2 regions of the Paenibacillus sp. OAE614 genome follow, and region 1 is predicted to be linked to the other one. Evidence: riboswitches for the same ligand, from Rfam matches in the RefSeq annotation. Region 1 holds a riboswitch; the other holds the start of a gene.

What was found. A riboswitch is a leader RNA that binds a small molecule or an ion and turns the genes downstream of it on or off. The one in region 1 is predicted to bind cobalamin.
Region 2: linked by a shared signal. The riboswitch ahead of ABIE48_RS01975 (ABC transporter substrate-binding protein) and the one ahead of ABIE48_RS28695 (ribonucleoside-diphosphate reductase subunit alpha) in region 1 are both predicted to bind cobalamin.

Annotation. Positions count from the first base shown of each region.
Region 1 is NZ_JBEPOD010000001.1:6,246,615-6,254,231, reverse strand. It holds gene serS (serine--tRNA ligase) at 1-77, opposite strand, end outside; gene ABIE48_RS28720 (hypothetical protein) at 67-243, shown strand; gene ABIE48_RS28715 (MarR family winged helix-turn-helix transcriptional regulator) at 418-888, opposite strand; gene ABIE48_RS28710 (DUF1328 domain-containing protein) at 1,043-1,207, shown strand; gene ABIE48_RS28705 (M50 family metallopeptidase) at 1,329-2,027, opposite strand; gene ABIE48_RS28700 (ribonucleotide-diphosphate reductase subunit beta) at 2,171-3,202, opposite strand; gene ABIE48_RS28695 (ribonucleoside-diphosphate reductase subunit alpha) at 3,618-5,951, opposite strand; cobalamin riboswitch at 6,186-6,409, opposite strand; gene ABIE48_RS28690 (MTH1187 family thiamine-binding protein) at 6,698-7,000, shown strand; tRNA gene ABIE48_RS28685 (tRNA-Thr) at 7,082-7,153, shown strand; gene ABIE48_RS28680 (YjcZ family sporulation protein) at 7,591-7,617, shown strand, end outside.
Region 2 is NZ_JBEPOD010000001.1:378,612-386,228, reverse strand. It holds gene cobS (adenosylcobinamide-GDP ribazoletransferase) at 1-143, opposite strand, end outside; gene cobU (bifunctional adenosylcobinamide kinase/adenosylcobinamide-phosphate guanylyltransferase) at 140-733, opposite strand; gene cobT (nicotinate-nucleotide--dimethylbenzimidazole phosphoribosyltransferase) at 730-1,800, opposite strand; gene ABIE48_RS01985 (ABC transporter ATP-binding protein) at 1,895-2,674, opposite strand; gene ABIE48_RS01980 (FecCD family ABC transporter permease) at 2,671-3,717, opposite strand; gene ABIE48_RS01975 (ABC transporter substrate-binding protein) at 3,717-4,730, opposite strand; cobalamin riboswitch at 5,083-5,300, opposite strand; gene ABIE48_RS01970 (histidine phosphatase family protein) at 5,583-6,407, opposite strand; gene cbiB (adenosylcobinamide-phosphate synthase CbiB) at 6,395-7,366, opposite strand; gene ABIE48_RS01960 (adenosylcobinamide amidohydrolase) at 7,363-7,617, opposite strand, start outside.

The DNA of each region.
Region 1 (7,617 bases):
TGAAAGGGAATGTTTTTTTGCTCCGCGACTTGCTGTACCTGCTCCTGATGGTCACGGATGAATTGAATGTTTAGCATCGATACCGTCTCCTTTGTCTCTCTGTCCTGTAAAAATACAAAAAGCGCCCTCATCCCTTGGGACGAGGAGCGCTTGCTCGCGGTGCCACCCAATTTGACCGGCCTGCCCGAAGGCAGTGCCGATCCGCTTGGTTCCGCGATAACGGACGGAGGCCGGTTAACTTAGAGAGGGAATGGTGCAACCGCTGCACCGTCATGCTGCGTACATGCGGGAATCGCCATCCGCTCCGGTCGAAAACGCCTCACAGTTGGATGCTGTTCATCGGCGTAATGTCACTGTTCAGTTCTTTGCGGTTTAGTATAGCGTAAACCAATGAAAAGCACAATATACGTACATCCCTTACCTGGATGCATACTCCTCCAGAAGCTTCTGTATGCTTTGGTGAATGCGGAGCAGGCTTTCAGCATCTGAAGCGGGTAACTGCTCGAGGGCATACCCCATGGCTAGGTAGGAGCGGGGGTTGGCCGCTGACTGAAGGGAGCGCTGCCGACCCTCCGCGGTCAGGCTCAGTTTGACTTCCCTGCGGTCTGTCTCGGAGATGACGCGGTCCACCAGCCCTGCTTGAACGAGACCTTCCACTTGTAAGCTGATGCTGCTTTTGGGTGAGGAAAGACGCACGGTTAATTCCTTTAGCGTCAAGCCGGGCGCGGCATACAGCGTGTTCAGGATGCCGAGCTGCAGTACATTCAGTCCAAGGCTCTCCGCATTGCTGCGCGTAAACTCCAGGAGGCGCCTTTGAATGCCGGTAAAGGATTGAACGACTTCAGCGGCCAGCTTCATTTGGGGATCCTGGTAACCTTGATGATTCATGGCATAAGCAACCTTTCGTTTATCAATTTGTTCAACATTGAACAGTTTAAGTATGAACAAATTATATTCGGATCTGGGGTATTTTTCAAGGTTCAAATCCGCGTTACGGGGTTAAAAACAAGTACCACATTCTAACGAAAGAAAGGTGATCACGATGATCGGACTCGCGATTTTGTTTTTGATCATTGCCATCGTAGCTGCGATTTTCGGCTTCTTCGGCATCGTCTCTGCGCTCGTTGGCGTCGCAAAGGTGCTGTTCTTCGTCTTCCTGATCCTGTTTATTCTGTCGCTGATTTTTGGCAGAAGACGGAGCAGTTGACGCTAGCTGCGCCGCTGATCCCGTTCATACGAACACTCGATAAGAGCAGAAAAGGCTTGCGCCCACATACGTGTGGGACAAGCCTTTTTTTGGGTTGAGAGAATTCGAGACCGCGTAAGTTTTATCCGGTCCGCATGCTGGTGTTTGCAGCAGGCTTTCGCGCGGGCTTCCGCCAAAACAAGGTCAGGCTTTGGGTGGTGCACCAAAGCGCAAACAGCAGAAACAGCACCGACCAGGCGATGGCAGGGAGCACCGTCATGTGAGCCAGGTTGGCCGCGTCACCGGCCTGCCGCGGATTGGTCAAGGAAGTGATGGCCAGGGTAAGCGGCCCGACAACCGATTCTTCCAGGCAAAGGAAGGCGAGCAGAAGGTAATAGAAATTGCGCACGGTGCTGCCCAGCAAATAAAACACGATGTTCAGCGCCATAAAGATGACGAGCCACCAAACGCCGTAGCTGTTCCGGACAAAAAAGAGCAGGTTGACGGCAGCCAGCAGCGTGATCAGGATCAGCCCGGCGGCCTGCTTGCGTTTGGCGTACCCGTAGAACAGAAGCACAGCGAAGATTGAAGCGATCGTATACCCCGACAGCGAGACGAGCACGGAGCTCCAGCCGGAGGATAAATAGGAGTAGGTGGTCCCGCTGTGATCGGCATTGAGCTCGATGCGCAGAACCCTTCCGGAGAGCAGCAGGGTGACGACCGCATGACCGAACTCGTGAATCATCGTATCCAGGGTGCGGAACCAGGAGGAAAACGGGATCAGCCGGGTCAGAATCGCGGATGCGACAAGAAACAATACAGCCTTTAAGGACTTATTCACGGGCAACGGGCAGCTCCTTTCCAAACGGTAACATGCGGATCTAATATCTTTTGTTCCATCATACACGATCCAATGAAAAAGGGAAGCGCAGCGGAGCTGCACTTCCCGGGTCTTGCGAATGTATAGGATTGTGGGCGAGCGGCTTACAGATCGTCGAATCCGTTGTCGTCGCCGACCTTGCCGTAGTTGCGGGATTTGGCTTCGAAGAAGTCCGTTTTGGTGGCGTTGAGCGCCTCGTCGGAGAAAGGACGAATCCATGGCATGCAGTTGGAATCCACGCCTTCGTAGCCTTTTTCCATCCCCATCATTTTCAGGCGTTTGTTGGCGATGTATTTGATGTAGTCGGACAGCTCATTCAGATCGATGCCTTTAACCTCGCTGAGCGTGTAATGCGCCCAGTTCGTTTCCAGCTCTACCGCGCGGTCGATCGTGCGGTAGACGTAGTCCATGTTCTCCTTCGTGTTCAGCTCAGGGAAATCCTTGAGCAGCTGCTTGAACACTTCGCCGAAGAAATAGCAGTGCTGGTTCTCGTCGCGCTGGATGTAGGAGATCATTTGGCTGGTCGCCATCATCTTCTGGTCACGGGCCAGGTTGTAGAAGAAGGCGAACGTGCTGTAGAAGAAAATGCCTTCCAGGATCAGGTCGGCCACGAGTGCTCTAAAGAACGTTTGCGGATTCTGCTCGTCGCGGAACTCCTGGTAGATTTCAGAGATGAAACGGTTGCGGTCGAGCAGCACCGGATCATGCTTCCAGTATTCGAAAATCTCTTTCTGCTCCTGCTCGGATACGATCGAAGACAGCACGTAGGAGTAGGATTGGTTGTGCACGACTTCCTGCTGCCCGATGATGGCCGAGATGGCCTCCAGCGAGGAATCGGTAAAATAACGCTTTACGTCGCTGATGAACATCGTCTGCATCGAGTCCAGCACAGCGAGCAAAGAAATGTTGATCTTGAAGGTGCGCTGCTCCTCCGGATCGAGGTTGACGAACTGCTGCGCGTCTTTGGCCATCGGAATTTCGTCGGCGATCCAGTGGTTCAGCAGCAGAACCTTATACAATTTGTACATATGGGGCATGCGGATATCGTTCCAGTTCAGGATGCCCGAGCATTCACCTTCGATGATGCGGGTCGAGCGGTTCGGCGCTTCGGTGTTAAAAATCTTTTGCATTTGCATACTCGATTTCACTCCTTGTTCTTTATTTTGCTTGTTCATATATATCAACATCCGTCACAGAATGCTGTAATCCATATCAAAGGTTTCTCGTAGTTGTACTTATCCGTTAGCCGGACGCGTGGCGAGCTCCCGCATTTTGCGAAGCAAAACAGGGAGCAAAGCCGCGCGACGCAAGGGGTCTCCGAGAATCGAGGAGACCACCACACGCACCGCTCAAACGTAAAAGCGTGTCCCCCATACCTGCAAAGCAGGAGGGGGACGAAAGCGACTCACAGCACATATTCACATCAAGAAAATCCGCAACCCGCCGGTCATCCGCCACATTCCGGGTGTCCAGAGGGCAGCGCCCTCGGGGCCCTCCCTTGGAAGGGAGGGTTTGGGAGGGATCGAAAAAGGTTTTAGGCTTTAACATCTTTTACGATGCACACGACTCGCACTCTTCAATCGTCAGCGCACGGCTGCGGACGTAGTACGTCGTTTTGATGCCAGCTTTCCAGGCGTGAAGGTGAAGCTCAAGGAATTCCGTCGCCCGGATATCCGGACGAACGTACAGATTGAAGCTTTGAGCCTGGTCGATATGGCGCTGACGCGCCGCGGCCATCTTGATGGACCAATGCTGGTCAATCAGGAATGCCGTTTTGTAATACCAGATCGTCTTCTCGGACAGGTCCGGAGCCGGGTTGGCGATCTTGTAGGTCGTTTTTTCCTCGTAAGACAGAAGGTCGTACAGCGGATCGATGCTGGCGGTGGAGCCGGCAATGATCGAAGTCGAGCCGTTTGGCGCGATAGCGAACAGCCAGGCGTTGCGGACGCCGTTCTGCTGCACTTCCTGCTGGAGCTCTTTCCACTGCTCGGTGGTGACGAACTTGCCTTCATGCTCGCCGTCGACATAACCGCGGCTGGTGAAGTAAGCGCCGTTCTCCCAGTCGGAGCCTTTGAACTTCGGATAGTGGCCTTTCTCCTTGGCCAGCTCCATGCTGGATTTCACGAGCAGGTAGTTGATTTTTTCGTACAGATTGTCGTTATATTCAACCGCCTCGTCGGACTCCCAGCGGATGCCTTCAAGGGCGAGCAGGTGATGCAGGCCGAAGGTGCCGAGTCCAACCGCGCGGTATTGGCTGTTCGTATATTGGGCTTGCAGGACTTCAATGTTGTTGATGTCGATGACGTTATCCAGCATGCGTACCTGGATCGGCACCAGGCGGTCCAGCACATTGTCCGGAACGGCACGGGCCAGGTGAATCGAGTTCAGGTTGCAGACGACGAAGTCGCCGGGAACCTTGGAAATGACGATCCGGGTTTGGCCGTCTTTGGTCACGAGTTCTTCTTTTTCCACCACGGTGGCGGACTGGTTCTGCATAATTTCGGTGCACAGGTTGGACGAGTAGATCATGCCATGTGCACGGTTCGGGTTCGCACGGTTGACGGTATCCCGGTAGAACATGTACGGCGTGCCGGTTTCCAGCTGCGATTTCATGATGCGCTTCATGATGTCGATCGCAGGCACCGTAATTCTTGGAAGCAGCGGGTGGGCAACCGCTTCGGCGTACTTCTCGCGGAACGATCCTTGACCTACCGTTTCGTCATAATAATCCTCAAGACCCGCCGGGCGGCCATTGGCATCCTTCCAGCCCATGATTTTCTTCACTTCATGCGGGCAGAACAGGCTCCACTCGCCGCGGGCTTCAACCGCCTCCATGAACAGGTCAGGCAGGCACACGCCATGGAACACGTCATGCGCTCTCATGCGCTCGTCGCCATTGTTCAGCTTCAGGTCCAGGAAGGCCAGGATGTCTTTGTGGAAGACGTCCAAGTAGACGGCAACCGCACCTTTACGGGTGCCGAGCTGGTCAACGCTGACCGCCGTGTTGTTCAGCTGGCGGATCCAAGGGATAACGCCGGAGCTGGTATTCTTGTGACCGCGGATGTCAGAGCCGCGTGCCCGGACTTTGCCGAGGTAGACGCCGATGCCGCCGCCCATTTTGCTGAGACGGGCCACGTCGGTATTGGAGTCGAAAATCCCTTCCAACGAGTCGTCCACCGTGTCGATAAAGCAGCTGGACAGCTGTCCGGCGACCTTCTTGCCGGCGTTGGACATCGTAGGCGTAGCGGCGGTCATGTACAGGTTGCTCATGGCCCAATACGCTTCCTTCACGAGCTCAAGGCGCTTGTCCTCTGGCTCAGTGTGCATCAGATACATGGCGATGACCATGTAGCGCTCCTGCGGAAGCTCCATAACGCGTCCGTCGAAATCATGCGCAAGGTAGCGGTCGGACAGGGTCAGCAGACCGATATAGTCGAACAGCAGGTCGCATTTGTAATCGATGCAGCGGCCCAATTCTTCAATTTGCTCTTTTGTATAGCAGGTGAGGAGCTCCTCGCGGTAGATTCCTTTTTGCACCAGCTCGGTAATGAGAGGGTAGAACGCACCATATGGCTCGTCAGGATAGGCTTTGTAGCGGCGGTTGTAAGCGGCCTTCTTGTACAGGGAGGTCAGCAGCGAGCGCGCTGCGGCGAACTTCCAGTTCGGCTCCTCCTTGGTGACCAGCTCAAGCGCCGACATCGTGAACGCGCTGCTGATTTCGTCGCCGGTGACTTCCTCGCGGCGCAGTTTGCTCTGCACGCCTCGAAGGAGGCGCTCCTTGTCCAGGGTCTCCAGCCCCTCCAGGATTCGGTCGGCATAAACGGAGAGACGGATTTCATCAAAAGCCAGCTGGCGGTTGTTCGGTTTGGTAACGAGCTGCGGCATGGTGCAGATCTCCTTTCAAAGTTTGTATATTTGGTATAACGGAAAGTAGGACGATGCTGTTAAGAGGGAGCTCTTGCTGTGCTTGCCCATACAAAAGGCATTTCCGAAGAACCTGAAGCACAGGTACGAAAATGCCGCTAGATCCCGTATGCCCTATTTACGAGCATGGGAAAAAATATCTATCACCCTATGTATAGATATCGACTGGCATCACGCACCTATTCCTCGTAGGCCTTTCGTGAGACAAAACAGGCAGGTCTCCTGACTCCCGAAAATGCGATATTCGGCGCCTTCCCGTCCGCGTGACGGACAGTGGCCTTAGCCGATATCGTGCCGAAAGCTCGGAGCTCTCGGGCCTTCCGGTTACAGTGGCGGGACCGTGACGGATTCACACCGTGCTTCCCTATTATGAACGCCTGGCAAATCGAGCCGTGTTCACCTGTTTCCACTATATTTGGTTGCTTTCATACTAATTTAACCCAATATATTGTGTTTGTAAACATAGTTCCTCTTAAAAGACGAGCAATGAGAATTATACCAGATGGACCCCCGGGGCGCTACTGTGAACCATTGGAGATTAACCTCTAGAGGGGGCTGAAAAGGTAGAAATCGGGCGGAATTTGCAGGAAAAACGCGAATAAAAAATTTTGCGGGCCATCCTTTTGCGATTCCGCAGGCGGTCGGGTACAATAAAATTAGGAATAAAGTTCGATCCGCTTGCAAAAGGATAAAGGAGGCGCACGACCATGGCAATTGCAGAGGTAACGGTCATTCCGATCGGAACGGCAACGACCAGCCTGAGTTCCTATGTGGCACAAATGCAGCAGGTGCTGGCGGAACAGAAGGGGATCGGCTACGAACTGACGTCGATGAGCACGATCATCGAGGGGGCTCTTCCGGATGTATGGCAGGCGATAGCAGCCCTGCACGAAGCACCGTTCCTGGCCGGCGCGCAGCGCGTATCCACTTCGGTCAAAATCGACGACAGACGGGACAAAGCCTCTTCCAGCGCCCAGAAGCTGCAATCGGTCCGCGACAAGTTGAAATAAATTCCAGTCGCAATGAAGTATTGCATTTTGGAGAAGAAGTTGTATAATAGTTTTTGTTTGACGGAAAATTTCATTTTCCACGCTGGTGTAGCTCAGGGGTAGAGCAACGCACTCGTAATGCGTAGGTCGGGGGTTCAATTCCCTTCACCAGCATCTTTCATAAGCCTTGCAGGACGCGGGTTTCCGGATTTCGGAGACCGCGTCTTTTTTTGTTGATTTTGCTAAACTTCTAACATTCTTCTACCCTTTGGTTGAGTAAAGTGTGTTTTTCGCCATCAATTAAAAGAAAATGGAATTTCCCCTGACGGCTGTCGCAGGTCCTAGCAGCGCAGCATGATCGATCCAGAGGAGCGCAAAGGTATCCCACTCATGACAAGAATCAGGAATGATAAAGACCTGTATGTAAGAACCAATTTCCTATACAGGGCATATAGTATAGTGGCTCATAAAACTTCCTTGATGTAAGGCAAAGCCCGCTTTCGAAGCGGGCGTTTTCATTCAAAAAAAAATCAATCTTAAGTGCGTTTACCCATACCAAATAGTGGAATACACATATTGTAATATTAACTTCTGACAAAGGAGGTATATGAATGAGCGACGGTGTTGTTGGTGGCGTA
Region 2 (7,617 bases), 5.9 Mb from region 1:
GTCAAGCCGACCGCCAGTCCGACCAGCGGATAGAAGCGCGTGCTCCGCCGAAACAGCTCCGGCGTATAATCCAGGGTCATTTTGACCGGAAAACGGGTCAGAAATTGAAAAGCGGCCGCAGCCGCCTGAACGTTCATTTTCATAGGTGGTACTCCCTGCTCTTGAGCTCGATCGGAATGCCGGCCGTTACCAGAAAGACCTGGTCGCTGACGGCCGCTACCTTGCGGTTCAAGATGCCCGCGTAATCGCGGAACACCCGGCCCAGCCGGTATTCCGGCACGATGCCGTCGCCGACCTCATTGGTGACCAGCACCAGCGGAGCGGGATACGCCTGAATCTGCTCCACGAGTTGGTTGATGGCCTCCATGAGGCGTGGCTCCATATCCTCCTCGCCCTCCAGGGCCAGGAGTGTGTTGGACAGCCACAAGGTCAGGCAGTCCACCAGGACGGCCGGCGCGCGATCTTCCGCGGATGAAGCTGCGCCAGCAGGATCAACCTGCCCTGTGCGCAGCGCCTGCAGCAGCTCCGCCAGCCGCAGCGGCTCCTCCCGGGTCTCCCAGGGATACGCCGCTTCGGTGCGCTGCTGCCGATGGAGGGCGATCCGCTCCTCCATCTCCCGGTCAAAGGCCTGCGCCGTCGCCACATACACCGCCTGCCCGGCGCGGGCCATCATCCAGCGCTCCGCAAAGGAGCTCTTGCCGCTGCGGGCGCCGCCCGTTACGAGTACGCTCACTCGGACGTCACCGCCTCGCCGCCGGAGATGCCGGCGCTTTCGAAGGTGGCCATCTCGCGCACGATGCGGCATGCGGCGTCCACCAGCGTCAGACCGAGCACGCCGCCGGTGCCTTCGCCGATGCGCATGTCCAGATCGAGCATCGGCGCCAGCCCGAGCTCCTGCAGCAGCAGGCGGTGCCCCTGCTCATGCGAGGCGTGGGACGCGATCATGTATTCCGCGGCCAGCGGACAGATTGCCCGCGCCAGCAGAGCGGCGGCGCTCGAAATAAACCCGTCGATGACCACGGGACATCGATGGGCGGCCGCGCCGAGGATGACGCCGGCCAGGCCGCCGATTTCGAGCCCGCCGACCTTGGCGAGCACACCGATCGGGTCGGCCGCGTCCGGCGCGTTAACGACGAGCGCCTTCTCGATGACGCCGATCTTATGAAGCAGGCGCTCGTCGGTCAGGCCTGTCCCGCGTCCAGCCGCTTCCTTGACCGGTGTGCCGGTTAGAGCGCACATGACGGCCGAGCTGGCCGTCGTGTTGCCGATGCCCATTTCGCCGGTAACGAAGATGCGGACGCCTTGCGCCACCGCTTCCCCGACGACGGCGATGCCGGTCAGGATCGACTGCTCAGCTTCCTCGCGGGTCATCGCCGGTCCCTTGGCCATATTGGCCGTCCCGTACCGCACCTTGCGGGACACCAGCTGCGGATGGGCAAGGTCGCTCTTCACCCCGATGTCGACGCAGACGATGTCCGCACCGGCCTGCCGGGACAGCACGTTGACCGCCGCGCCTCCGGCGAGAAAATTGAGGATCATCTGCGGCGTCACTTCCTGCGGGAAGGCGCTGACGCCTTCCTCGCACACCCCATGGTCCGCGGCCATAATGATAACCTCTTTGCGCTCGAACAGCGGCTTCGTCTCTCCGGTTATGCCGGCCAGGCGGATTGCCAGCGACTCCAGCTTGCCGAGGCTGCCCGGCGGCACCGTCAGGTAGGCGATATGGGCTGCCGCCTCCTTCGACGCCGGCTCATCCAGGGGCTGAATCCGCTCCACGTACTGCTTCAAAAGTTCGTTCATCTTGCATCTACTCCCTCTCTCGTAAAACTGCCTTCAAACCGATCAACTCACGGCCCGCCTACTTTCCGCACTCGTTCTCCGGGCTGCTTTAATCCTACCGCTGCCTGGTCACCAAAACCTGCGGAATACCGCTGACCGGATGGGGAACGATGACCGGCTCAATGCCGTACACCAGACGGATCGTTTCCTCGGTCAGCATGTCTTCCGGCGTTCCCATTCCGACCGCCTGCCCGTCCCTTAATACCAGCAGTTTATCACAAAACTGCGCCGCCAGGTTCAAATCATGCAGGACGGCGACGACCGTGATGCCTTCTTCCTTCCGCCACTGCGCCACCAGTTCCATGAACTGGTGCTGGTAACGGATGTCCAGGTACGTCGTCGGCTCGTCAAGCAGCAGAATCTGCGGCTCCTGCGCCATCACTTTGCCAAGGGCGACGCGCTGGCGCTGCCCGCCGCTCAGCTCATCCAAGGGGCGGTCGGCAAGTTCGTGCAGCTGCAGCTTATCCATAATGCCCTCAATCAGGGCGTCAGGATCGCCGCCCTCGTCCCGTCCGAGCCAGTCCTGATATGGATATCGTCCCATCTCCAGCACTTCCCTGACCGGATAATGAACAGGAGGAAGGCCGTCCTGCTGGAGAACGGCCATCATGCGGGAAAGGATTTTCCGGTTATAGGCAGAGGCAGGTTTACCGTGAATCAGCACCTCGCCGCTGCTGGCCTTTTCCACGCCGGAAACCAGCTGCAGCAGCGTCGACTTGCCGCTGCCGTTCGGCCCGATAATCCCCCACCATTCGCCTTCCTGGACCGACCAGTTGAGGCCATAGAGAGCTGTGATGCCGCCATACTGTTTCCCTGCTTCCCTGATCTCGATCATGTCCATCTCCCCTTCCGCTGCTTTTTGTTCCGGTACAGCAAATAGGCAAAAAACGGAGCGCCTACGAAGGCCGTCACCACACCGAGCGGAATCTCGGTCGGCGCCAGCAGGGAGCGGGCGATCGTGTCGGCCCAGACCATAAAGACAGCTCCGCCGATGGCCGACAGCGGCACGATCAACCGGTAATCGGGACCGGTGATCAGCCGGATCACATGCGGAATGACGAGTCCGACGAACCCGATAATGCCCGCAACCGACACCGCGGCAGCCGTGAGCAGCGTGCTGACGAGCAGCACCCCCAGCTTCACGCGGTCCACGTTCATCCCCATATGGGCCGCCTGCCGCTCACCTAAGGACAATAGATTCAGCGCGCGGGCCCGGCTCCAGACCACCGCAAATCCCACCAGAAAATACGGCAAAAGGATGGCCGTATACGACCATCCACGCAGGCTGAGGCTGCCCATTGTCCAATATATAATTTCATTGATCGTCCGGTTCGACATCGCCGAAAGGAAGGATACGACCGCTCCGAGAAAGGACTGCATCACCACGCCGGACAGAATCAGACTGTTCGTCGGAATTTTTCCGCTCTCCCTGGCCAACGCGATGACCATCCACAGCGTCAGCATTCCGGTCACGAAAGCGACCGCAGGCAGCGTCCAGCCGCCGAAAAACGAATACTGCAGCCCGAAAAAGATCAGGAACGACGCGCCTACCGCCGACCCCGAGGAAACCCCGAGCGTAAACGGATCGGCTAGTGGGTTGCGCAGCACGCCCTGAAACCCCGAGCCGGCCACGGCCAGAGCCGCGCCGACCAGCATGCCCAGCAGAATCCGCGGCAGCCGAACCTTCACAATGATCTGCTCAAACGATGCGTTCCACGTCGGGTCGATATGGCTCCCGATCCATGGAATCCGGTGCAGCAGAATGAGGGCGATGTCCCGGATCGGCAGCGCGACCGAGCCGATCCCCAGACAGATCAGCAGGGTCAGGACGAGCAGGACGATGCCAATTCCTCCATAGCCTGCCAGCTTTTTGCTCATTATTTAAACAGGTCCGGATAAATGGCTTTCGCCACTTCCTTCAAGCCCTGCGTGACGCGCGGGCCAGGACGGCTCAGCAGATTGTCGTCAAGACCGATGACCGCATCGTTCTTCACGGCTGTAATCTGGTCCCAGCCGCTTCGGCCTTTAATGATGTCGCCAAGGCTTTTCTTCGTCTTCTCGTCGATGACGCTGTTGGCATACAAAATCACGTCCGGATTGTCCTTGATGATTTTCTCTTCGCTGATTTCACTCCAGCCCTCGGTGTCTGCCGCCACGTTCACGCCGCCGGCCAGGGTGATCAGCTCATCCATGAACTCACCCTTGCCAACCGTCCAGCCCGGGGAAAATTCGATGTATACCTTTTTCTTCTGCTCCGGCGTCAGCGATTTGACCGCTTCGGTAACCTCGTTTTCCTCCTGCTTCATCTTGTCGACCACCGCTTTGGCTTCCGCCTGATGATCGGTGATGAGGCCGTAAGTTTCGATATTTTTGATGACGTCATCGACTGTCTTCGGATCGGTCTTGAAAATTTGAATGCCGAGGTCGCGCAGCTTCTTCACCGCTTCCTCACTCATCGAAATGCCCGTGAATACGATGTCCGGCTGGGCCGCAATGATCGCTTCCTCGTTCGGTTTCGTAATGCCGCCCATTTTCGCCTTGGACTTGGCTGCTTCCGGATAATCGTCATAATCGGACACCCCAACGATCTCGCTGTCCAGACCAATCGCGAAGAGCGCCTCCGTCTCTGCAGGAGATACCGAGATAATATGCTTCGGCGCTTCCTTGAAAGTAAAGGACTCTCCGGTCGCATCCTGAATGGTCAGCGGATAGGTTGTTTTCAGTTCGTCTGTCTTTGTCTGCGACGCACTGTTATCCGTGTTTTGCTCCGTTTGTGCAGCAGGCTGCTGCGAGGCGGAGCTGTCTTCATTCTTGGCGCCGCAGGCGCTCAGCGATAAGGCAAGCAGCAGCGCCGCAAGGCCTGTGGACCAGCGTTTCAACGTTACGTTCATGATTTCGTTCTCTCCCTCTTTGTCTGTCGAATAATTTTCACAAAAGAGGCCTGACCGGTATACGAAAACGGAATAAACCTGACGGAAATGCAAGAGTGGTAGCGCCGCTGCTCACCATTAGCAGGTGTATGGCGTCTGCCGCTCCATTCTTTGTCAACTAAAAAACCCTGACTCTTGTTCGATCAAGAATCAGGGATTACGTCTGCACGGAACATCCCGCGGCGCCGCCGCGATGGACCGGTGTGCCTTGTAGCATGCTGCTAGGTCAAGTGGTCAAGCTAATGCTTGCTTGAGCCGCGGCGAACATGCGTTATGAAGGGCACGTGAAACGTAATCCTTTCCTCGAAGGACCGTCATTTCCTCTCGTGAGGCAGGTCTCCTGACTTACAGGCTGGGTAAAATCATCCCCGCCTTCCCATCCCGTGTAGCGGCGGAACAGTGGCTTCCTGGGGACATACCTGTTTACAGTGGCGGGACCGTGCCGGAGTTGCACCGGCTTCCCTTTTCACCCGGATCAACGCTCGCCTTATACGGCAGACAGCTTCCGGGACCTCATAAGCACTCCTATTCAATTATCCTGGCCATGCTTCTTTTGTCCTGATTATAGGGGAAAAGCCTGCGGGTGACAATGGAATTTTTGTGTCCGGCACTTGCCGGGATGCATGTCCGGTCGCGTGCCCGGGGGCATGTCCGGACGCGGGCCCGAAAGCATGTCCAAACCCGAGGAACGGACGATTTGGGGAGCAAGTCCTTGTATGAAGGCTGCCTGAGCCCTTTCTCCGCTTCCCATTGCCGGAGTGCAGAAAAGCTCGGACCGGTCGATGACGACCATTACCTCACTCGCATCCTCTCTCAAGCTTCATTCACCAGCTTGCCGTTCCAACTGCCGGTTTCTTCAGTGAAGCTCAGCCGGATCCACAGCAAACTCCCGGGCTGAACGTGAACGTCCCAGAAGGACAGCCCCGGGACGAGGCGGACCGCGAGCTGCCGCAGAACTCCACCATGGGCGACGATCAGCATTCCCGGCGGAACCGGCGATTCGGGGCCGGTGCCTCCCGATCTTTCCGATCGGGAAAGAGCTGCCTCGCTGTCATCGCTCCCCTTCGATCCGGGCAGTGCCGCCTCACCAATCTCGGTCCTTTGCGATCCGGTAAGTTCCGCCCCGCCAGTCTTGATCCCTTGTAATCCGGAAAGGGCCGCCCTGCCGCCGGTCTGGGCCTCTGCCGGTCTGCTGCATGCCCCTTCCACGTCCTTCAACAAGCTGCCGACAAACCCGTCGATCCTTCCGGCAAAATCCGCCCATGACTCCCCGCCCGGCGGCGTCACCTGCTGCGGCGAATCGATCCACTGCCGGTAAAGGGACTGGTGCTGCAGCTGTTCATAGGTATGCCCTTCCCAGGCGCCAAAGTCCATTTCCCGCAGCCGCGGGTCATACATCGCAGTATCTGCTTGCGCCGGACTGATGATCGCCAGTGTCTCCCGGCATCGGGCCAGGTCGCTGCAGTATACGCCGCGGAACGCCTTCCCGGCCAGCTCCCGGGCAAGCGGCGCAAGCTCGTCCCTGCCGCCCGGATCCAGCGGGATATCCGTATGCCCGAGGTAACGCTTCTCCCGGTTCCACCGCGTCGTGCCGTGCCGGACCAGCAGCAGATTTACCTGTTTCACTAGGAGGTCCATAAGCTGCCCCCTGCCGCCCACAGCACGGCGATGCCCAGCACAATAAAGATGACCGATACCGTGATAAGCAGCCGGATCGTCATCGTGATGTCGCGCGCCTCCATCGAGCGCAGCGCCTCGCCCATGTAAGCCCGGAACGAGGTGACGCCGTGGTACACGTTTTCGCCGCCGAGCCGGATGCCGAGCGCGCCCGCCACCGCGGATTCGGGGAAGCCGCTGTTCGGGCTCGGATGGCGGCGCGCGTCCCGGCGCACGGTTCGCCAGGCTCTGGCGGCGTCCAGACGCAGCAGCCAGGCGGACAGCACCAGGATGCCCGCGGTGATCCGGGCGGGAATGAAGTTGGCGATGTCATCCAGCCTCGCCGACGCCCAGCCAAGATGCAAATATTTGTCGTTCTTGTAGCCGACCATGGAATCGAGCGTGTTCACCGCCCGGTAGGCCATCGCCAGCGGCGCACCGCCGATGATGGCGTAGAACAGCGGCGAGACGACGGCGTCGACGATATTTTCCGCCACCGTTTCGACCGTGCCGCGGACGATCTCCGGCTCGTCCAGATGGGCCGTGTCCCGGCCGACGATCATGCCGAGCGACTTGCGTGCCTCGGGCAGATCGCCGCGCCGCAGATGGACAAGCACTTCCTTGCCGGCGTCCTTCAGGCCCTTGACGGCGATCGTCGTGGCGATGAGCACCGCCTCCACCGCCCAGGCCAGCCACGGATGCACCTGATGCAGCCCCCTGAGGACAAGCCATGTCAGCAGCAGAGAGCCGCCCGCCACGATGACCGGGAGCAGAATCCCCGCTCTTTTGAGTCCTGCCGGGCGGGTGACCCTAGCCCGAATGGCATTCTCCACCTTTTTGATCGCCTTGCCCATGCCGATGACCGGATGGGGAATCCACCTCGGATCCCCGATGATCCAATCGATGATAAAAGCCGCGGCAAGGATCCATATTGCGGTCATTTCCGCTCGCTCCAGGCCGCCAGCAGGCCTTCCTTCACCGTGCTGTACACCGCGCGTCCAATCATCGCGCCGAGGTCAGTCGCGGTGCCCGCATAGCGGTGCAGCCCGGCGTAAGCGGCGCTTTGGCTCACGCCGAGGACGACGGCGTCCGTCGTCGTCCCTGTTGCGATCAGCCCATTGTCCGGGTCGCGCACGTCCAGGTCGGCCAGCGCCGCGGCCTTGGCCTCCACCGCCGTCATGACGGCGTTCAG